DNA from 3 places in the Paenibacillus sp. J22FR21 genome. Region 3 is predicted to be linked to each of the others. Evidence: riboswitches for the same ligand, from Rfam matches in the RefSeq annotation. Region 3 holds a riboswitch; each other region holds the start of a gene.
What was found. A riboswitch is a leader RNA that binds a small molecule or an ion and turns the genes downstream of it on or off. The one in region 3 is predicted to bind cyclic di-AMP.
Positions count from the first base shown of each region.

Region 1: it holds a riboswitch for cyclic di-AMP, as region 3 does, so the genes downstream of both, AC0YNS_RS31095 (hypothetical protein) here and AC0YNS_RS25885 (C40 family peptidase) in region 3, are expected to answer to the same signal.
Region 2: it holds a riboswitch for cyclic di-AMP, as region 3 does, so the genes downstream of both, AC0YNS_RS16730 (3D domain-containing protein) here and AC0YNS_RS25885 (C40 family peptidase) in region 3, are expected to answer to the same signal.

Region 1 is NZ_JBWDNJ010000017.1:18,432-25,707, forward strand. Features, by position in the region: gene thpR (RNA 2',3'-cyclic phosphodiesterase) at 1-539, opposite strand, end outside; gene AC0YNS_RS31090 (spermidine synthase) at 608-1,351, opposite strand; cyclic di-AMP (ydaO/yuaA leader) riboswitch at 1,651-1,819, shown strand; gene AC0YNS_RS31095 (hypothetical protein) at 1,945-2,361, shown strand; gene AC0YNS_RS31100 (potassium-transporting ATPase subunit F) at 2,686-2,763, shown strand; gene kdpA (potassium-transporting ATPase subunit KdpA) at 2,795-4,468, shown strand; gene kdpB (potassium-transporting ATPase subunit KdpB) at 4,487-6,529, shown strand; gene kdpC (potassium-transporting ATPase subunit KdpC) at 6,542-7,102, shown strand; gene AC0YNS_RS31120 (histidine kinase) at 7,186-7,276, shown strand, end outside.
Region 2 is NZ_JBWDNJ010000004.1:282,149-289,424, reverse strand. Features, by position in the region: gene AC0YNS_RS16760 (beta-galactosidase) at 1-200, opposite strand, end outside; gene AC0YNS_RS16755 (AraC family transcriptional regulator) at 300-1,181, shown strand; gene AC0YNS_RS16750 (HNH endonuclease) at 1,209-2,174, shown strand; gene AC0YNS_RS16745 (CAP domain-containing protein) at 2,291-2,992, shown strand; gene AC0YNS_RS16740 (TetR/AcrR family transcriptional regulator) at 3,133-3,759, shown strand; gene AC0YNS_RS16735 (ATP-binding protein) at 3,839-4,978, shown strand; cyclic di-AMP (ydaO/yuaA leader) riboswitch at 5,044-5,246, shown strand; gene AC0YNS_RS16730 (3D domain-containing protein) at 5,354-6,145, shown strand; gene AC0YNS_RS16725 (polysaccharide deacetylase family protein) at 6,203-7,198, opposite strand; gene AC0YNS_RS16720 (alpha/beta fold hydrolase) at 7,273-7,276, shown strand, end outside.
Region 3 is NZ_JBWDNJ010000008.1:200,920-208,195, forward strand. Features, by position in the region: gene AC0YNS_RS25870 (DEAD/DEAH box helicase) at 1-3,067, opposite strand, end outside; gene AC0YNS_RS25875 (hypothetical protein) at 3,289-3,522, opposite strand; gene AC0YNS_RS25880 (hypothetical protein) at 3,629-4,048, shown strand; gene AC0YNS_RS25885 (C40 family peptidase) at 4,166-4,663, opposite strand; cyclic di-AMP (ydaO/yuaA leader) riboswitch at 4,668-4,827, opposite strand; gene AC0YNS_RS25890 (hypothetical protein) at 5,136-5,954, opposite strand; gene AC0YNS_RS25895 (M1 family aminopeptidase) at 5,989-7,276, opposite strand, start outside.

The DNA of each region.
Region 1 (7,276 bases), on a different contig from region 3:
CGCTGCAGGTGGCTTCGATAGAGGGTTATGACATCCGCTTGCCACTGGAGCGGGCTTCCGATCGGCAGCTTCCAGCCGTTCAGCTGCGAAGGCTCGAACGAGCTTTCGCCTGCGTAATTGCGTGCAAGTGTGAGATGCGGATGGTAGGTGCGGCTCTCCGGCATGAGGCCGAGGGGCTTTAACCTCCTTGCAACATGCTGTTGCAGGTTGTGCAGCTGCTCGACATCCCCTGCGACGTCGGCCCATAGAACGGAGGGGCGAATCGGACGCCCGAAGACGCCTAGCGAAGTCACATTTAACGCGAAAGCCTGAACGGACGATGCTGCTTCGCGAAGTGCTGCCGAGATGGCAGGGACAAGCTCTATTGGCGTATCGCCCAGAAATTGCAGCGTGATGTGATAATCGTCAGGATGTGCCCATTTGCGAAACGGAAGCTGTGATTGGATGTCCTCGCACCCTATCGAAAGTGACTGCTTAATGGAATCCGGTACAGGGACGGCAGCGAATAAGCGGACGGTCTGAGCCGGGGCGGCTGGCATATTCAAAGGTTTATAGCAACCCCTCTCTTATCATAAATTTCACTAGTAAGTCTGATAGGCGAATCCTACTAGTCGTGATCCACGATGATATAGCCTTGCCCCAATTCAATTTTCATAAACCCCGCCATTCGGCGAGTCTGGCAGGTCAGCGGGGCGTTGCTGCCCGTCAGGATGTAATTTCGACGATCCGCGGCGTTTTCAGCTGGCAAAGCAAATGCTTTCACGAATCGAAACACTTCTCGAAGTGTTGTATAGATGGCGTTTATATACGCATCGTTCTCACGCTTGCCCATGAGATTGATGAGGATAGCACCGCTCTCATCCAGCTTGGCGGCAGCAAGCTCGAAGAAGCTCATCGAAGTCAAATGCCGCGGCGTTCCCTTATCGGAGAAGGCATCGAGCACAATAAAATCAACCGTATGCTCAGCTTCGCATGAGAGCAGTTCACGGCCATCGCCAACCGCCACATTATCGTCACGATAGCCAAAATATTGCCTGCTTAACGCCACAACTCGCTCGTCCAGCTCCGCAACTTTGATCGTTCTCGCCGTACTATGTCGAGCAATTGTTCCAACGCCATGACCAATGATAAACAGACGCTGATAGGTCGGGTTGCTGCCATTCATGAGGTGAAGCATAGCCTGCGGATATTCGAATAAGATCCGCTCAGGCTGATCCAAATCCACAGCACCTTGCATGGCGCTGTTTGAGAACTGTAGGACGCGGAATCGCCCATGTTCCTCGCCGTACGTATTCGTATCGTAAACGGTAATCTCGTTCAGCAAGCTGTTTTCCCGGTGCAAAATCTGCACGATGATTCAATCTCCTTCATCCCAGCGAGCAGGCCGGGTCCATTATAGATTTCAGCGTATCGCATCTCGGGGTCACATTCAATTGCCATGTGAGAACAATGTGCTTTGCTCCTTATTGTTGGCATCACAAGCAGTAAGGTTTGGAAGCATTCCTATGATAATCCAATTGAAAAGAATGGGTTCGCAGGATGAAAGCGCAATTATGCACGCAATTCGATAGAATTGGCGGAATTAGCACGTAAATCAAGTTTTACATTCTCTTCGCGCAGGAATAAGATTTGATTCATCAACGGAATAACTTGCTTTAAACGCTGAGTCCTCGCAAGAGGAACGGGGGAACCAATCAGAAGCCGACTTCGATCAGAACGGCTTCTTGGGGTGAATCCATAACAGGTGTTATTTGTTAAGGTAGGGTACTCTCAAGCCCGAATCCGACAGCTAACCTCGTAAGCGTATGAGAGAGAACCCCCTTCAATCGAGCTTCCAGCAGCTTGTTTCTTTATGCACGCTGTGAAAGAGGCCCGGGAGTAGAGTTTCTCTGCTCCCCGGGCCTCTTTGTGTTTTCTACCAAACGATTCAGGAGAGTGACTATTGTGAAAGATTGCAAGATTAAGGCGATCGAGCTGTTTCAATTTGATGGGGAGCTCACGGATGAACGGCTGCCCGGACATAGTGAAGACTGCATTTGCGGTTTACTCGCCATCACCACGAATGACGGAGGCTGCAGCCTCATTGAATTCCAGATGCACGGCTGTAACCTGAAGGGCGACATTGTGCAGTGGACGGCCATCTACCAGCGAATGAAGGGACTGACACTCGAGGAGAGTCTGGACTACATCCACCAGAAGCAAGACGCATGGGGGACGGAACGCGCGCATTTAATGGAATCGGCATTAACAAGCTTGGCCGAGCAGCTGGATTACACGGCGAAAGGCATAACCAATCGAAATTACGCATTATGGAATCGCGCCTATTTATTCGACCACTCGCAGGCATACGTATCGTTCTAGACGGCGATAACGATTGATTTTTATACTTTTTTTACACCTGGCAGCAGGTTTCTTTACCCCCTTTTTACGGCAACCCGTATTAAGATTTCCTTATACCGAAGAGGGGGAACCGATAAGCAGCATATGAAACCTCAAGCACGCTGAAAGACATGAATAGTTTCAATCTAGCAGGGGAAAATATTCTCAATTCACACTGCATGCAGCTATAGGAGGTAGTAAGGAGTTATGGTCAATGATTTTACAATGGTGGTATTGTTTGTTGCTGCATTCGCTATATTCTGGGGATTCCTTAAATTCTGTGAGAGAGCCTAGGGAGGGAACGCTATGATTATCGTCGGCATTATTGCAGCTATTCTTATTTTGTATCTAGGCTTTGTGTTAGTTAAACCAGAAAAATTCTAAATGGCCAGGGCGGAGGATTCATGACATGAGTATGGGGTTCGTACAGGTAGCCATTACGCTGATCATCATTATGTTGTTGGTTAAGCCGGTAGGCAGTTATCTTGTAAAAGTGTTTCAGCATGAGAAAACAGCATTGGATCGTGTGTTCGGTCCGTTTGAACGGTTGCTGTATCGGTTGATGGGCGTACGCGAAGATGAAGCAATGGGCTGGAAGAAGTATGTAGCAGCCGTCCTGCTTAGCAACTTTGTGATGATGCTCCTATTGTATCTTGTATTACGGTTTCAAAGCTTTCTGCCGCTTAATCCGGACGGGATCGGCAATATGCCTGCGGGGCAGGCTTTCAATACAGCCGTATCGTTTATTACGAATACGAACTGGCAGTCTTACTCGGGTGAGAACGGACTATCTTACCTGTCTCAATTGCTTGCGATTACCTTTCCGATGTTCACGTCGGCGGCAACCGGCTTTGCAATTGCGATTGCGTTCATTCGCGGGCTCGTAGGACGTCAGGATAATCTGGGTAACTTCTATGTGGACATGGTTCGCGGAATTACGCGTGTATTCCTGCCGCTTAGCTTCTTGGTTGCTTTGTTCTTCGTGTTCCAAGGCATTCCGCAAACGTTCCAAGGTGCTGTAGATGCGACCACGCTTGAAGGAGCTCAGCAGACGATCACCAGAGGACTCGTTGCAACACTTGAATCCATTAAGCATATCGGTACGAATGGCGGAGGATGGTTCGGTACGAACTCAGCGCATCCGTTTGAGAATCCGACACCGCTCACGAACATGGTGGAAATTATTTGCATGATGCTTCTTCCAACCGCGCTAGTGTACGCGTTTGGTTTGATGATTAAGAACAAGAAGCAGGGCTGGGCTATCTTTGGGGCCATGGGACTTATCTTCTTGGTTATGCTGACAGTCGTCTTTGTATCGGAGTACAAAGGTGTTCCGGCTCTTGATGCAGTAGGCTATCACGGAAATATGGAGGGCAAGGAAGTAAGGTTCGGCGAATCTCAGTCCGCCTTATTTACAGCCGTGACAACGGCAGCGACGACGGGATCTGTAAACAATATGCACGAATCGTTAACCCCGATGGGCGGCTTTGTTGCAATGGCCGAAATGATGCTGAATAACGTATTCGGCGGTAAAGGCGTCGGGCTGCTCAATGGGTTATTGTATCTCATTTTATCCGTATTTATTTGCGGTCTGATGGTCGGACGTACGCCGGAATTCCTCGGCAAGAAAATTGAAGGCAAGGAAGTGAAGCTGGCTGCCATTGCGCTGCTCATTCACCCTTTGATCATTCTGGCACCGACCGCGCTTGCACTTGCAACGCCGACAGCCGTCGCGTCCATAGCGAACGCCGGTACGCATGGACTATCTGAAGTGCTTTATGCCTTTACGTCCGGCGCGGCAAACAACGGTTCCGCATTTGGCGGTCTGACCGCGAATACCGACTTCTATAATGTAGGAATTGGGCTTGTGATGTTGTTCGGCCGTTATATTTCAGTCATTGCGATGCTTGCGATTGCCGGATCTCTCGCGGTTAAACGAGTTGTTCCGGTTACAACGGGAACATTGCGCACGAATACACCATTGTTCACGGGTATTCTCATCATGATCATTCTCGTGATCGGAGCGCTTACGTTCTTCCCTTCCCTAGCACTGGGACCAATCGCTGAACATCTGGCCATGTCGCACTAAACTTAAGGAGAGATAACGATGGCTGCTGCACGCAGAAAGACCATAACGAAGGAAATCGCATCGCAGGCGATACTTGATGCCTTTAAGAAACTGAATCCGGTCGTTATGATGAAGAACCCGGTTATGTTTATTGTTGAAGTAGGTACAGTGATTACGCTGCTGCTATCCATATGGCCGGATCTGTTTGGTACGGATTCAGTAGGCCGAGGCTATAATGTGACCGTATTTTTCATCCTGCTCTTTACCGTATTGTTCGGGAATTTCGCTGAAGCCTTAGCGGAAGGCCGAGGCAAGGCGCAGGCGGATACCCTTCGGAAAACAAAATCCGAAACGATGGCGAAGCTTGTTCAGCGGGACGGAACCTTTAAGCAGGTTCCTTCCACGCAGCTGAAGAAAGGCGACATTGTCCGTGTGGAAGCCGGCGAGCTTATTCCGACCGACGGTGAAATTATCGAAGGTCTGGCATCCATCGATGAATCGGCGATTACAGGTGAATCCGCACCTGTAATCAAGGAAGCCGGAGGCGATTTCTCTTCGGTTACAGGGGGAACGCGAGTAGCCTCAGACTATATCGTTGTGAAGGTCATGACAGATCCGGGCGAATCGTTCCTAGATCGCATGATATCGCTCGTAGAAGGCGCCAAACGGCAAAAAACACCGAACGAACTGGCGTTAACGACTCTGCTCGCCGTGTTAACGATTATTTTCCTTATTGTTATTATCACCATGGTTCCAATGGCGAAATATCTGAATGTCAATCTGGATATCGCCACTCTAATTGCTCTGCTCGTCTGCTTAATACCGACAACGATCGGCGCGCTGTTGTCCGCTATCGGGATTGCCGGCATGGACCGTGTAACGCAATATAATGTACTTGCGATGTCCGGTAAGGCAGTCGAGGCCGCCGGCGATATCGATACACTGATCTTGGATAAGACGGGTACGATCACCTACGGGAATCGGATGGCTGCGGAGTTCATTCCTGTAAAAGGCGTCACCGCCAAGGAAATGACGTTCGTCGCGTTGCAGGCCTCCGTTAAGGACGAAACGCCTGAAGGTCGTTCGATCGTAGAGCTTGCCGGCAAGCTTGGCGAATCTTGGACGGCGAGTGAATATGCAAGTGCTGAAATCGTCGAGTTCACGGCAGAAACGCGAATGTCCGGACTCGATCTGGCAGGCGGCGTACAGATCCGCAAAGGCGCGGTCGATGCCATTAAGAAATTTGTTTCCGCGAGCGGCGGCAGCATTCCGAGCGACTTAGAAGAAGTCTCGAACCGGATTGCCAGAGCCGGAGGCACTCCGCTCGCTGCGGCTGTAGGCAATCGCATCTATGGCGTCATTTACTTGAAGGATACCGTGAAACCCGGACTGAAGGAACGTTTTGCAGAAATGCGGGCAATGGGCATCAAGACGATCATGTGTACGGGCGATAATCCGCTCACAGCAGCTACGATTGCCCTCGAAGCGGGCGTCGATGATTTCATCGCCGAAGCGAAACCGGAGGATAAAATCGCCGCCATCAAGAAGGAGCAGCAAGAAGGCAAGCTCGTTGCGATGACAGGCGACGGTACGAATGATGCTCCTGCGCTGGCGCAAGCCGACGTGGGTCTGGCCATGAATTCAGGAACGATGGCTGCCAAGGAAGCGGCCAATATGATCGATTTGGATTCCGATCCGACGAAGCTGTTATCGGTCGTTTCTATCGGCAAACAATTGCTCATTACTCGGGGTGCACTTACAACGTTCTCGATATCCAATGATATCGCCAAGTATTTTGCGATTATCCCGGCTATGTTTATCATCGCGATGCCTCAGCTGCAATCGCTGAATATCATGCATCTGGCCTCGCCGAAATCGGCGATTCTGTCGGCGCTTATCTTTAACGCCGTCATCATTCCGCTGCTCATTCCGATTGCGATGAAAGGCGTGAAATACCGTGCGATGACAGCAGATACACTGCTTACGCGCAACGTTCTGATTTACGGCCTCGGCGGGATTATCGTCCCTTTCATCGGCATCAAAATCATAGACCTGGTGCTTCATGGTCTTCAACTTGTTTAAGGAGATAATCATATGAAGATGACATTGACCGCGATCCGACTGTCCGTAGTGCTTATGCTGCTTTGCGGGCTCCTATATCCTTTAGTCACGACGGGTTTTGCCCAGGTCCTATTCCCCAAACAAGCCGAGGGCAGTTTAATTAAAGTAGACGGCAAAGTTGTAGGTTCGGAGCTGATCGCCCAGGACTTCCAATCGCCGAAATGGTTTCACCCGCGAGCCTCAAATGCGAAATTTGATCCGACTGCCACAGCAGGCTCCAATATGGCAATCGCTTATCCGGAGTATGTGCAAGCGATGAAGGAGCGAATCGATGCCTTGCGCCAGGAGAATCCGAGCTTAACGGACATCCCGGCCGATCTGGTAACCATCTCAGGCTCCGGGTTTGATCCGGATATATCCCCGGAAGCGGCCAAGTTTCAAGTGCCGCGAATCAGCAAAGAAACAGGGATTTCGGAGCAGGTACTGAATGAACTTGTGGATGCCAATACGACAAGCCGCCAGCTTGGTATCTTCGGGGAACCGCGCGTGAACGTAACGGCAATCAATATGGAACTAATGAAGCAAGTGAAGTGATTATTAAGCAGCCGCCTCCATTTCATATGGGGGTGGCTTTCTCGGTTTATTCGATGTTTCAAATAGGGGAGGGAAAATCGCCAATGGAAAGCTTCAAACGCAAAACACCGGAAGATATCTTGCACTCCATCTCTAAGCTTCATCGCGGGACGCTGAAGATCTATATCGGTCCGG
Region 2 (7,276 bases), on a different contig from region 3:
TCCATAATCCGATCAAGGGTTTCAAAATCATAAGTATCCTCGCTTGGCTGAAGCAACGCCCATGAGAATACATTTACGGTAGCGATGTTCATTCCTGCAAGTTCCAGCATACGCATATCTTCCGGCCAGATGGCGGAATCCCACTGTTCGGGATTATAATCGCCGCCATATAACATTTTGGGCAGTTTCGAAGTATCCATAGTCGCAAATTCCTCCAGTGAAGTGAATGATAACAGCTTTATTTTATGGTAAGATGCGGATTAGAGATATATAAAAAAGAATAGGCAGGATATGATAATATGGAACAAATCATCGAGCGGAATAAAGGGTTCAATGACGGTCAGCAGCGCAGCCGCTACATGTTCACGCTGGGTGAGTACGAGCTGCCGCTTTATGTAGATAGTATCGGAATCAATCCGGACCAAGAAGCCGTGGACCGGACAAAGGGCTATCCGTGCTTCCATTGGCTGCAAACGATAGAGGGCGAAGGCGAGTTCGAGCTGAACGGAATTAAGTATTCGCTTCCGCCAGGCAACGGTTCCCTGCTATTTCCGGACGTCCCTCATTTCTATACAGCAAAGCCGGGCAAGAAGTGGGCGACCATGTATGTGACGTTCGGCGGTGTCCTGGCAGCATCGATGCTGGCTTCCCTGGGCATCCGGCAAACGGAATGGCTGAATTGGAACGAAGACGCGCCAATTACCTCGCAATTGGAGAGCATGATTGAACAAGCGCAGCATGATGAGGACAGGACAGGTCTGAATGCTTCCGCGCAGCTGTACCGATTTCTCACGATGATCAAAATATACGGCCAGAAGGGCGGACGTTCCTCAGTATTCCAGCATTTGGAGAAGCTGGACCCGCTTCTGCATTGGCTGGATTTCCATTACGGTGACCCGGATATCAGCCTGACCGATATGGCGGAGCAGCTTGGCATCAGCTCCCGTTATTTAAATTCATTATTCCGGCAGGCGTTCGGCATTACGGCCTATGCTTACTTAATTCGACTGCGGATGATTAAATCCAAGGAAATGATGAGCCTTGGCGACAAAAGGTCGATTAAAGAGATAGCGCAATTATCCGGCTATCGCGATCCCAGCCATTTCATTGCCGCATTCGGCAAAGCGGAAGGGATTACCCCGGAGCAGTTTCGTAAGCTGCACGGCTTAACGACGACCTGATAAGGAAACGGAGCGGAAGTGATTGCGATGGAGATGAAGCCATGCACGGCATGCAGAATAGAGAAGCCGCTTACAGCGTTCACGAAACGTGCGGGAAGCAGCGGCAGGCGCGGGATTTGCCGAACTTGTCTGCGTAAGAGGAAGCGGCAGACAGCGCCGGGAGATTCGGCGTTTGACAGTGTGGAGGAGGCTGTCCGGTTTCTGGAATTTGAACTTGAGGATGAGGAAGAGGACGGCGAGGCGCATGAATCTGTGCCTTTTGCAGCTGCCGATAATGATGCTCCCGCCAAGCCGACAAGGAAGCGGAAGCGTCGCCGCAAGAAGCGCAGTGCGGCCTCCAAGCCGACCGCCTCTGTCCATGATGGACAGTCAGCCTCTGCAGCGGCAGCTTCAGAGGCTGACCGTGAGCAGAAGGATGCAGCTGCTGTACAAATACAACCATCTGCATCGACTGCCGCGGTCGAAGCAGCGCCAATACCTGCAGCGAAGCGGAAGCGCAAACGTCGCCACAAACGATCGAAAGCCGCGAAGATCAAAAGCTTAAAAGCGGAAATCAGCGCTATAGAACAGGTTGCAGTTCGCCCGCCGGATCGGAACATAAATCCGATTAAAGGTGCTTTTACATACAAAACCTCGCTCCTTAATGATCGTGGCCGCGGACATATTCGGCTGCGCGGTCACCGCGAAACCGGGAAACGCTGGTCGACCGATATTCCGACGGAGATGGCTGTGCGGATGGTGGAGGAAGGTGCAGCCGGCATTATTAATCCCGGCTTGATCCACAAGCTCTATACGAAGACGGATTTCCGGCTGCTGGTGCTGCAGCGCGACGACTATATTTGCAAGTATTGCGGCCGTTATGGGGACACGATCGACCATGTGCTGCCGAAGTCAAAGGGAGGACTTTCGTCTCCCGCAAATTGCGTCTGCGCATGTGCCGCCTGCAACCTGAAAAAGGCGGATAAATTGGACTTTGTATTTGATGATTTTTAGCATCCAATGAGATGGTTTCCATATTTTATGAGGTGTATTTTGCTATTTCCCCGTGTTAACATGGGTGGCGTCGAAAGGTCGGCACACACGATAACCATAACAAGGAGGAAATATTCATGAAGATGCAACCATTTCGTATAGGTGTAGCTAGCGTACTCGCAGCCGGTTTGATCGTAGCTGGAGGAGGAGCAGCCCTGCAGAAGGCAGAAGCAGCCACAGTGAACAGTTCCGTCTCGTATAAGGTTACGAGCAGCGACACGATGTACAAGATCGCAACGAAATACGGGGTCAGCCTCAGCAAGCTGATTGCAGCGAATCCGAACATTGCGAACCCGAATGTCATTTGGGCGGGCATGACGATTAAGGTTCCGGTAACGACAGGTTCCTCGAACAGCGGATCGTCGAACAGCGGATCATCTAACACCAACACAGGAACCAGCACAACAGATAAGAGCACGTTTGCCGCTCAAGTCGTTACATTGGTTAACAAAGAACGTGCCAATGCAGGTCTGGGCATATTGAAATCCGATACGCTCTTGACGAAAGTCGCTTTGGACAAGGCGAAGGATATGTATGCGAACAACTACTTTGATCATAACTCGCCCACATACGGTTCGCCGTTTGATATGATGCGTGCTTATGGCGTTTCTTACTCCTATGCAGGTGAGAATATCGCGAAGGGTCAGCGTACGCCGGCAGAAGTCATGCAGGCATGGATGAACAGCCCGGGCCATAAAGCGAACATCCTCAGCAAAAACTTTAACAAACTCGGCGTTGCATATTACAACGGCGAGTGGGTGCAAGAATTCACGTCCTAATAATAAGATTAAATAGCTAAGAGCGGCCGTACATCGGCCGCTCTTTTTGCGTGTTATAAGTTGACGTTGTAATAACCGTCGGTTATTCTGTGACCAATGGTTATCAAACTAATCGAGACTAAATATGAGGTGCCGGTGCTATGACTACAAGAAGGCAACAATTAACGGAAGAGATGAAAGCAGCGATTCGTGCCGCAGCGGCAGCTTTATTCGCGGAGAAAGGGTATTCGGCTGTTACGATGCGTGAAATTGCCAAAGCAGCAGGCTGCTCGCATACCGCCATATATTTATATTTCAGAAATAAAGAAGAACTGCTTCAGCAGATTGCGATTCCCTCGCTGCTCAAGCTCGAACAGAAGCTGCAAGGCGAAATCAACAAGCCGGATACGGCGGCCCTGGATAAGCTGCTTGCCGTATGCAGCGAATATATCCTCTTCAGCCTGACGAGCGGCAGTCTGCAAACCGTCCTGTTCATGTCCGCCTCGGTACGAGTGGATGAACTGCAGCCGGAACTCGAGGTCAACGTCATTCGCAACCGACTGTTCGCTCACATAATGAAGGTATTGCATAGTGCGGTCTCTGAAGGGTCAGAGGAAGTGATGCAAGAGGCAGCATTGAATAATGGCCGGATCTTATTTTACTACCTGCAAGGCTTCATCAGCACCTACAGCAACCACTCCGAACCGACGGATGAGCTGCTCGCGCGGACGATGCCGATTTTCAAGCAAGGCATACAAACGCTGATTCGCGGTATGCGTTCACATTAAAACTTTCTCACTGAGCAGGGTTTGCAAGAATTAGAGGCGAAATCCTTAGGAAGACTTCATCACCCGGAGGGTATGAGACATGAGGCGTAAAGCCGTATATTGTAACAAGCCGCTTGCTGTGAATGTGAAGAGGAAGCTGGGTAAAGGGAATCATGGCGTGGACGATATCGATGCCAGATCTGATATGCACAATTACCAACGATTGATTAAATATTTGCCGGAGCCGATTTTTGTACATGACGGGAACGAAATCCTGTTCGCCAATCAAGCAGGTCTTAAACTGTTGAATATTACGGACAGCGGCGTCATTACAGGCGAGAAGAGCTTTCGTTACATACATCCGGATTATTGGGAGCGATCCGCAGAACGAGTTCAAGCGATTATGGAGACGGACGAGCCCAATGAATTTCTCGATTGCAAGGTGATTGCAGAAGGCGGGGAGATCATTGATGTCGAGGTATCCAGCACACGAATTCGCAATTACTTGAATAAAGGCACTGTTGTGCAGAGCGTGTTTCGCGATATACGCGAGAGGAAGAAAGAAGAGGAAGCGCTGATTCAATCGGAGAAGCTGTCTGTGGCCGGCCAAATGGCTGCAGGTATCGCTCACGAAATACGCAACCCCCTTACTTCGCTGATCGGCTTCTCTAAGTTTCTGAAGACGAAGATTGATCAATATCATGAGTATTTCGATATTATGCTTGTTGAATTGGACCGAATCAATTCGATCGTGCAGGAATTTATGGCGCTTGCCAAGCCGCAGGCCAATCAGTTCCGTAAGCATGACTTGGTCAAAATCATTCAAAGTGTATTGACGCTGCTTGAGACGCAGGCGATTCTGCGCGATGTGCAGATCGTCTCGCGTGCGGATGCCACTTCAGCGGAGCTGCTTTGCGACGAGAATCAGCTGAAGCAGGTATTCGTCAACGTGCTCAAGAATGCGATAGAGGCCATGCCGAGCGGAGGCGTAATCACGATTGACGTGAAGCTGCACCAGCAGAGCGAATTAATCGTTGAAATCATCGACCAAGGTGTAGGTATTCCACAGGATCAGCTGCCTAAACTGGGCGGCCCGTTCTTCACTACGAAAGACAGCGGAACGGGTCTTGGACTTATGATTTGTTATCGCATTATCGAAGGTCATCGAGGTCGAATGGACATTACGAGCATCCCTGAGAAAGGGACAACGGTGAGCATTTTTCTCCCGCGAAATGTATAGAAGTGGTAATTTCAAGAGCTGTTCCTGTATTTACCGGTAGGATTTGCTTTGCCGGATATGGTATTCTATTACGCGAGCCGAAACGTAACGTACGGGGGATCTTTTAGGGAGTGGCATAACTGCCCTCCGGCCTGTATTTCCGCATAAGGGAATGCAGCGCTGAACGCGCATATGGCGCTGGGGTGAATCGCTTATTCACGAAGCGTAGGGTTGAACTCCTCAATCCGAATCCGACAACTAACCTCGCAGGCCGCATGCGATAAGGAAGTTTATGACATAGCTTGTATAGCTGTGTGTCCTTCATCGCGATGACGGAATAAATCCGCACAAGCACAACGTGGATGATAGCCGTAAATCAAAAGGAGGCAATACAACTTGATGAAACATCTTTGGAAGAAAAGCGCGGTAATTGCAGCGCTTAGCTTTGCTGTTCTTACACACACGGCAAGCGCGGCATCGACGTACAGCGCGAAAGACGGCGACACCTTCTGGGAGCTTTCCAAGCAATTCGGCATTTCATTGGAGCAGATGCTGAAAGCTAATCCGATGATTGAGCCTACCAACATCTACGCGGGGCTTAGCATTGTTATCCCGGCTTCGAGTGTTGTGAAGACGTCGACGACTGCGAAGACAGCGCCGAAGGCGGAAGCGAAGGCTACTGCTAAGGCTTCACCTAAAGCAAAAGCAGTACCTAAGACAGCAGCAAAGGCAGCTCCGAAAGCCAAAGCGAAGGCTGCGCCGAAAGCTGTGAAAGCTGCGTCTAAAGCAGCAGTCGGTAAGTCGATGAAAATGACCTCCGTGGACAGAGAAGAAGAAATCATCACCATCGGCAGCAGCAATTATAACTATTCGGAAGTTGTTCAAGCTAAAGCAAGTGCGTATACAGCCGCTGCTTCTGAGAACGGCTCATGGGGCGCTGTTGACTACTTCGGTAACCCGCTTAAGCTTGGAACAATTGCAGTTGATCCGAAGATCATCCCGCTTGGCAGCAAGGTCTATGTTACTGGCTATGACCATGCCGGACTTCCGAGTGGCGGCATGATGGCCATTGCAGCTGATGCAGGCAGTGCCATCAAAGGCCAGCGTATTGATATTTTCATACCGCAATCACAAGAGCAAGCCAAGACGTTTGGCTTCCAATACGTGAAAGTATTCGTTCTGGAATAGCATATAGAGATGCAAACGGCAGCCCGGTCGGTGGGGCTGCCGTTTTGTTCGTTTCCATTACCTTGTCCGTGCACCGCGAGCCTCGGATTTATTCAGCAGCTCGGGCAGCGTGACGATCTGATACCCTTTGCTGCGGAGCAGCCGGATGAGCTTTGGCAGCGCAGCGACCGTGCCTGATAAATCTTGTCCTTCGCCGCCGCCGGCATGCTGCAATATAATCGAACCGGGCTGCAGCGTTCTCTTGATGTTGATGAGAATGGTGTTGCTGTCCAGGCCTTTCCAATCGACGGAATCCACATCCCAATTGACTACAATGTAACCACGCCGCCGCAGCCAGTCTACTTGCTGCGGCGTAATCTCGCCGTAGGGCGGCCGTATAAATTTGGGACTGTATCCGGCAAGAGGACGCAGAATCCAATCGGTTTGCCAAATTTGCTGCTCGAAGGCATAGCGGGAGATGCGTGAGAAGACCGCATGATCATACGAATGATTGCCGATAATATGGCCTTCCTTACGCATGCGCCTTACAAGAGCAGGGTGTTTCGCAGCGCGGTTGCCGACGACAAAGAAAGTCGCTCTTACTTTATAGCGAGCCAGTATTTCCAGTACCTGAGGCGTGTATCGCGGATCGGGCACATCATCGAAGGTCAGCGCCACTCTTCTTGATCCTCGCGGTCCCCATACAACGAATGAACCGGGAAATTGTTGCTGCAGCTTTACCCATGATATGGCGCTGCGTTTCTTCCTGCGTTTCTGCTCGCTGTTGAAAGAAGGCTGGGCATGCTTGGCACCGGCATTGATCCCGTGTCCGTCCGCGGCTTGCTCAGGCGTATTAGCACTGCTGACCTGCGGAAAGCCCTCAGATGAGGACCTGGCATCGTCAGCATATGTCGAGGAACTTAATAATGCGGACCAAGCAAGCAGAAGCAGCAGCACTAACACCCGCTTTGTTACAGGCATCCCGAACATGTTCTTCGTCCTCCGCTCCGTGCAAGAATAGCCGTGCAGTAACCGGTCGATCTCATTTTGCCCTGCCGTTCTATGATCATGCATGAAAAGATCCCTCTTTACACGGTTAGTCTCAAACACGTAACATGTAAGGGAATAAGTTGAAAAGGGGATAGAACATGC
Region 3 (7,276 bases):
GTTGAACGGCCTCTTCTCCGAAGAGCTGTCCTGCCAGCGACTTGCTCACACTAAGCAGTTGGAGCTGTGTCGCTTCGCTCAGGCCATCGCCTTCATAGAGCATCATATTGGCGTAGTCGGCGAGAAATTGAACGGCAAACGGTGATGGGGCATGCGATTCTTTGACCAGCACCTCGATTTGACCTGCGGTGATCGACTCCAGCAGTTGTTTTAACCCATTCGTATCGAGGTAGTCATGCAGACATTCCCGCATGGCCTCCTCAAGATAAGGGAACTGCTCGGCATAAGGGAGCGATTGCTTCAACAACTCTTCGCAGCGCAGACGTTTCTGCCACATCGGCGTACGCGTGAAACTGCGGGAGAGGAGAAGCGACGTCTCTGCGATACGACGGAAAGATAATCCGAGAAACGGGGAGCCCGTAATCGCTTCTGTGAGAAGTGACTCCACGCTGTCCGCCGTAATTTGCCACAGCGTCTGCAGCCAGGAGGCGTCCCAATCGGGCACGACCAGCTCGATGCCGTTGTCTTTGGCGTTGCCGTACATCGAGTAGGGCAGGAGCCGCTGAAATTGCCGCTCGATGGCGAGCAGCCACGTTCGGTTCATACGCCTGCCGAACGGATTATGGATAATGATACGGGTCTGGTTCATCAGATCGCGATAATGCTCGATAATGATTCGCCGCTCGGTGGGCAGCCCAAGCGCATGATGCTGGGATTGGACGAGCCCAATCAGCTCGGAAGCCGCATAATGATCGAGCCCATATTCTGCATCGAGCCAGTCAATGGTGGCGTCTTCCCTTCTTCTTGCCAGCTCGGGATCGCTTTTGTTCGTTGGGTCGTCCAAAGCCAGCCTTGCGGATAGCTGTTCCAGAAAATGACCAAGCTGAATGCCGACCTCCACGCTTCGGCTGGCGTTCTCCGCCTGCCAGAACGGGATCTCGCTGAAGCGATTCGGTGCTTCTTGGACATATACGCGGTCGTTCTCGATGCTGCTGATCATCCAAGAGCTGGTTCCAAGCTGAAAGACGTCTCCGACACGGCTTTCTGCTATATAAGTTTCATCAAGCTCGCCTAAGTGAGTACGGCTGTCTGCATGATGAACGGGATAAGCGGAGCTTTGCGGAATCGTGCCGGCGCCGGTAATAGCGGCCATGGATGTATTGGCCCTTTTGCGGAGCGTGTCAGTGGCTCGATCCCATTCCACTAGAGGTCGTGCGAACGGATAAAATCCCGACAATACCTTGAGCGCAGCCTCCAATCGCGTTCGTGGGAAGCCGCGGAAACATTCGCTTTGTATTATCAGCCTGTACAATGCATCGATACTGATATCTTCCGCCGCTACGATGGAAGTCATATGCTGCGACAAGACGTCGAGCGGCTCACGCGGCAGGGTGATCGCTTCGATGTCACGCCGCCCGATGTTACGGCAGAGCACTGCCGCCTCAGGCAGCTCGCTGCGCGATCGCGCGATGATGAAGCCGCGGCTCACATCGCCGACGGCGTGACCGGCGCGTCCGATCCGCTGAATGCCGGCGGCTGCCGCTTTGGGCGAGTCGACCTGAAGCACGAGGTCGACATGGCCCACGTCAATGCCGAGCTCGAGCGAGGAGGTGGCGACGAGGCAGCGCAGCTCGCCGGCCTTGAGCATGCGCTCGACCTCAAGCCGCCGCTCGCGCGAGAGGCTGCCGTGATGCGCGCGCGCCAGCTCGTAGCCCGCGTGCTCGTTGAGCCGCAGCACGAGCCGCTCGCACATGCGGCGGCTGTTCACGAACAGCAGCACGGAGCGTGCGCCTTCCATCAGCGCCATCATCCGCTCGATGATGGGCTGCCAGACGCCATCGCGCGTGCGAGCAGGGCGGCTGAGGTCCGGCATCGTGACCCGGACCTCAATGGACTTGGTCATCGTACTCTCGACGATGACCACCCGGCGCCGCGCGTAGCCGAGCGGATGCACCGGCTCCGCATCCGCCGCGCCGCCGTCCGCACTCGCTCCAAGCTCGCCATGCTGCGCCGCCGCGCCGCCGTCCGCACTCGCTCCAAGCTCGCCATGCAGAGCCGCCGCGCCGCCGTCCGCACTCGCTCCAAGCTCGCCATGCAGAGCCGCCGCGCCGCCGTCCGCACTCGCTCCAAGCTCGCCTTGCTGCGCCGCTGCGCCGCCGTCCGCACTCGCTCCAAGCTCGCCATGCAGAGCCGCCGCGCTGCCGTCCGCACTCGCTCCAAGCTCGCCATGCTGCGCCGCCGCGCCAACCCCAGCGCCTGCCTGCGGCTCCCAGCCGCCAAGAAACCGCGCGACCCGCGTCAGCGGTTTCTGCGTCGCCGACACGCCGATCCTCTGCACCGGCTGAGCCGCGAGCGCGGACAGCCGCTCCAGCGAGAGCGACAAATGCGCGCCGCGCTTGTCGCCGGCAAGGCTGTGGATCTCGTCGACGATGACGGTCTCGACGGTTCCAAGCATTGTGCGACCTTTGTCCGAGGTGAGCAGCAGGTAGAGGGACTCCGGCGTTGTCACGAGCACGTCGGGAGGGCGCCGAGCCATGCGCGCCCGTTCGCTAGAAGGCGTATCGCCGGTCCGCACCGCGGAGCGGATGCCCGGCCATGCTTCGGCCGTGTCGCCGCCAGCCTCTCCGGATTCACTCTCAAACCGTTCAATATCCTGCATAAATCCGACCAAATGGTGTTGAATATCATTGTTGAGCGCCTTAAGAGGCGTAATATATAGCACACGCACACCGGGTGGCAGGGTTTTACCCCGTGCAGCAGCAGCCAGCTTGCGCTGAGCAAGGCGATTCAAACATGGCAGCAGTGCAGCCAATGTTTTGCCCGATCCGGTTGGCGCGGCAATCAGCGTATGACGGCCTTCCACAATGGCGGCCCATGCTTCCAGTTGGACAGGGGTAGGTTCGCCGAAAGTATGCCAGAACCAACCGGCCAGCGTCTTATGAAATCCCGCGAGCGCGGGGGATGAGAGTGACATAGCGGAAGCTCCTTTTCTATTCAAGTACTCAAAATGTATAATTTCATCTCCAAAAGACACCGCCAGCTGGTTAGTTTCACTGGAACGCGCCATCCAGAGCCCATATATCTGCAAACGAACTCAATTATTAATTCTAACGAATCCCACAGGCCTTATTTCGGCCAAATAACGCAATTTGAAATTCTAATGAATCCTACAGGTCTTATTTGGACTGAAATAGCCCTTTTCCATCCATATTCACCTAAATAAGACCGCTAGGGTTCGTTAGAATCGAAAAGTATCGATTTCCCCTAAAATAAGACCTCCACGATTCGTTAGCCTGCAACCACTGTCGCTGTCCCCGGCACCGGAGCGTCATCCCGGCTAACAGCAGCTCCACCGAATGAAATGACCTTCTCAGCCCCGGCCGACGCGCCACGCATTTCTCCACGGCACCAGCCATCAATCCGTCGACGTTCTCCGTCTGCCTTCTCCACCAATCCATCGCCTTCCCCGCCGCGCCAACCGCACGCGCCGTTCCCCACCTCTATCATCCTACTATTCATCATGAGTCAATCGATTCCTCTTTAGACAGTCCTCGCCGCTCTAACCTGCTAAAAATCGGTCATTTGTTAAGCTTCGTCACATAAGCTTAGAAAAAAGGAGGAATCCGGGATGGCAGGATGGCGGGACAGCATAGAGAGTCGGCGAGCAGAGTGGAAGAAGCTTGAGGTTGGTTTAACGGATACGTTGGCGGGACGGCGCGTACTGCGGGTGAGTGGACCGAGAACGCCGCGACTGACGACGCCGGTGACGAAGGCGGTCCGTCAAGAGGAACTCCAAGCAGTGGCCGATACGTTCGATGCGGGGCTGGCTTGTTTCTGCCTCGGCGAGCTGCCGGCGGGGGAGCGTCAGCACTTCCTCGAGGCCTGGCATGAGCGGCTTGCCTCAGGCGCGATCGTCGTCATGGCCGACCGCCGAAGCGAGGGCTGTGCGACGCCGATTGAGCTGCATGATCTGTTTGCGCCGCTCGGCAGCAAGCTCGATGTCCAGGTTGGCCGAACGTTCTGGTGGGTGCGCTACTTAAGGCGGTAATGCCGATTATTCCTTCGAATAGAACAAAAGAAGCCGCAGGTGCTTGTCCCGAAGGACGAACAGCTGCGGCTTCTTTTGTGCTCACACAGGCACCTTAGGCAGGTGCAATAATCAATCTTACTCGTCGCCGCCGCCATCTGCAACGTCAGTAGGCTCGTCCGCGTATTTCTCATACGTTTCAGGGCTCATCACGCGGCGTGCTGTAACATACCGTTTGGAATAGTAGGAATCGCTCAGTGCGCTGATGGTTACACCTTTGCTGGTGGAGGAGTGTGCAAACTTGCCTTCGCCAACATAGACGCCAACATGCGAGATTCCTTTTCCTGTCGTATTAAAGAATACGAGGTCGCCGGCGATCAAATCCGCTTTCGCGATTTTCTTGCCAAGCTGTGCTTGCGAACGGGATGCATGCGGGATATCCACGCCGAGTTTATTAAACACGTACATGGTGAATCCGGAGCAGTCAAACCCTTTCGTTGTAGTACCGGTGTACACATAAGGTGTACCGATCAGATCTGAGATGACCCCATCCATTTTGGATTGCGCGAAAACGCTTCCTGTTTGAAAAAGTAGAAGCATCGCCAGTCCGATCAAAAGTGCAGAAAGCTTTTTCAAAACGGGAAACTCCTTCCAGTGCCTACGAGGTTAGCTGTGGGGTTCGGTTGAAGGCTCCCTATGATCACCTCTGGCATGCCGCGTCTTGCTTTGCGGATGTCGGGATCAATTCACCCAAGATGGTTCCCCCGTTTCCCGTGATGGGAATTCGGCAAAATTTTCATTTCTAGGCATAATTATTCGATCATTTTCTTCCTTCTCCTCCCTAGTTCACAACTTGTTCACAAATTAAAATTATTAGAATGCAACCTTTTATCTCTCACTTTCGTATAGTGGCCGCTAGTTTCGGCGATTTATGGGGCTCGCCCGCGATCAGCCCACTGTGCAAAGCATGTCTCATCTTGAAATGAAGCACATGTCAAAAAAACCCGCTCTACCCGAGGAGTTTGTCTTTAATATGCCAGTAATTAGTGAAAAAGGAGGCCGTCCCACTGTCATGAACATGACATGATGGGCGGCCTCCATGCATGGATTAGACCTGTTTCGACTGCCAAGCATCGTACTGGGCGGCTACCGTCCATACCTTCATGATGGTTCGGATCAACTGGTAACCTTGATGCAGGATGAGCGCCAGCAGACCTGCCCACAGCAGCGATACGGAAGCAATGGTCATACTGAGCGCGGCTCCAATTGCCCACATTAGAAGCGAAATACCGGCGAAAGGCAGGAAATTCGCAATGCATGTCCATAGGGAGCGGAGGGCGCCGGTTCCGGCGACTGCCCCGAACTGCATGGAGAGGAAGAGCAGGTGGATCAGAACCGCCCAAGCGAGCCAAGCACCCGCCCACGGACCGGCTTGCTGTGCAAACTCCAGCAGCGAGTTGCTTCCTAATAGTTTCGTTAATGCCCTCGGCAGCAGCCAAATGGCCGGCAGGAGCGTGAGTGTTGTTTCCACCAAGTAGAGCAGCGCAACCGGCTTCCAAGCAGCGCGGATGCCTTTTAGAAATTTCGTGCCGTTCTCGTCCGTTACATGATGGAGGGAGTGGAACAGCCCTGCATTCAGGAAAGGGGTGATCACGATGCGCCCGGCCAGCAGCCCGCAGAAGAGCCAGACATAAGGGCGGATCAGATCGGTCTTGATGAGCTGGAACTGTGCTTCCGTCATGAAGAGCTGAACGGCTGTACCACTGCTGCCGATGCTGTCCGGGAATCTTTTTAGAAGCGGCACGGTTATCCCTTCAATGGTTCGATAGAGGAAGAAGCCCCATATCAGCTCATATAGAAACAGCATAATGATAATGTAGAAGTGCTTAACGGTCAGTCGCCAGCCTTGCTTCAGATGCGTTCTCATTTATCATCACCTCCCGGAAAGTTTTTGCTAGGCTTCACCATGCGATGGAAGCAAAGATGCTCTCAATCAGCTTGGAAACACCGACACTCCAGCGTGTGCGTGATTTCTCTGCGAGCTCGGCTTTCATAAAGTTGTTGATGTGTTTGTTGTCGAGCACGTTGTCGTTGTGCGGATCGACGGCGGCCCACAGCAGCTTGGAGGAGTGGACGATTTTATATTGAATGTGGGTTTCTTGGCCGTCCCACACTTTAGGCATCAGCGTACCGTCGGCAAAATGGAACACGACCGACACCGGCCCGGAGCTGCCGCCTGTCTTCTTGATGAGTACGACCGATTCGTACTGCGTCTCGTTGCCTTGTTTCACTGGACGTACATGAATGGAAGCGACCGAGTAATCGGACATGGCATCCCCGTACACGAAATGGCTGAAGTAGTCGTTCCACTTGGACTTCGTTACGGATTCTACGACACGCTGGAAGTCGGCGGTGGAAGGATGCTTGAATTTATATTTTTGAAAATAAGTCCGCATAATCTTACGCATCGTCTGGGCGCCGACCTGCTTCTCGATGCCGAAGAGCACCAGCTTCGCGCGCATGTATACATTCTCGGCATAGTGATTGTTGCTGTGGTAGGACCAGGAAAGCTGCTTCAGCGGTGCAGGGTTCGTCATGTAGCTTGCTTCCACCGGCAAATTCGGCTCCACGCCGTATTCGCTCTCCATCACTTTGTCCTCGGCATAGGAGGTGAAACCTTCGTCGAGCCAAGCCTCTTCGAATTCATTGGAAGCGACCATGCCGTACCAATATTGATGGCCGATCTCGTGGACGACCGTTCGCTCCAGATCGTAGCCGGGATTCTCGTTCTCTGCGGCAAATGCAGTAATGAGTGTCGGATATTCCATCCCGCCTGCGCCGTTGCCGCCTTTAGGCGGAACTACGACAGAGAGGGTGGTATAGGGGTAAGCGCCATACCATTGTGCATATTTGGAGAGTGCTGATTTGGCTGCGTGCATGTAGCGATCCTTGAATTTGGCGTGCAGCGGATCCAAGTACAGCTTGATACGAACACCCGGAACGCCGTCTGTGGAGAAAGGTTCCTCTGAATAGACGAAATCCGGTGAGGCCGACCAGCCAAAATCATGCACATCATCGGCGTAGTATTGGTAGGTTTTGCGGCCGGCTGCCACGACGGAAGGTTTGGTTTGGAAGCCGGTTGCCGCTACTTTATAGCTGTCCGGGACGTTGATTTTCACACTGTAGATGCCAAAGTCGCTGTAAAATTCCGAGTTGCCGTGGTACTGATGAATGTTCCAGCCTTCGGCG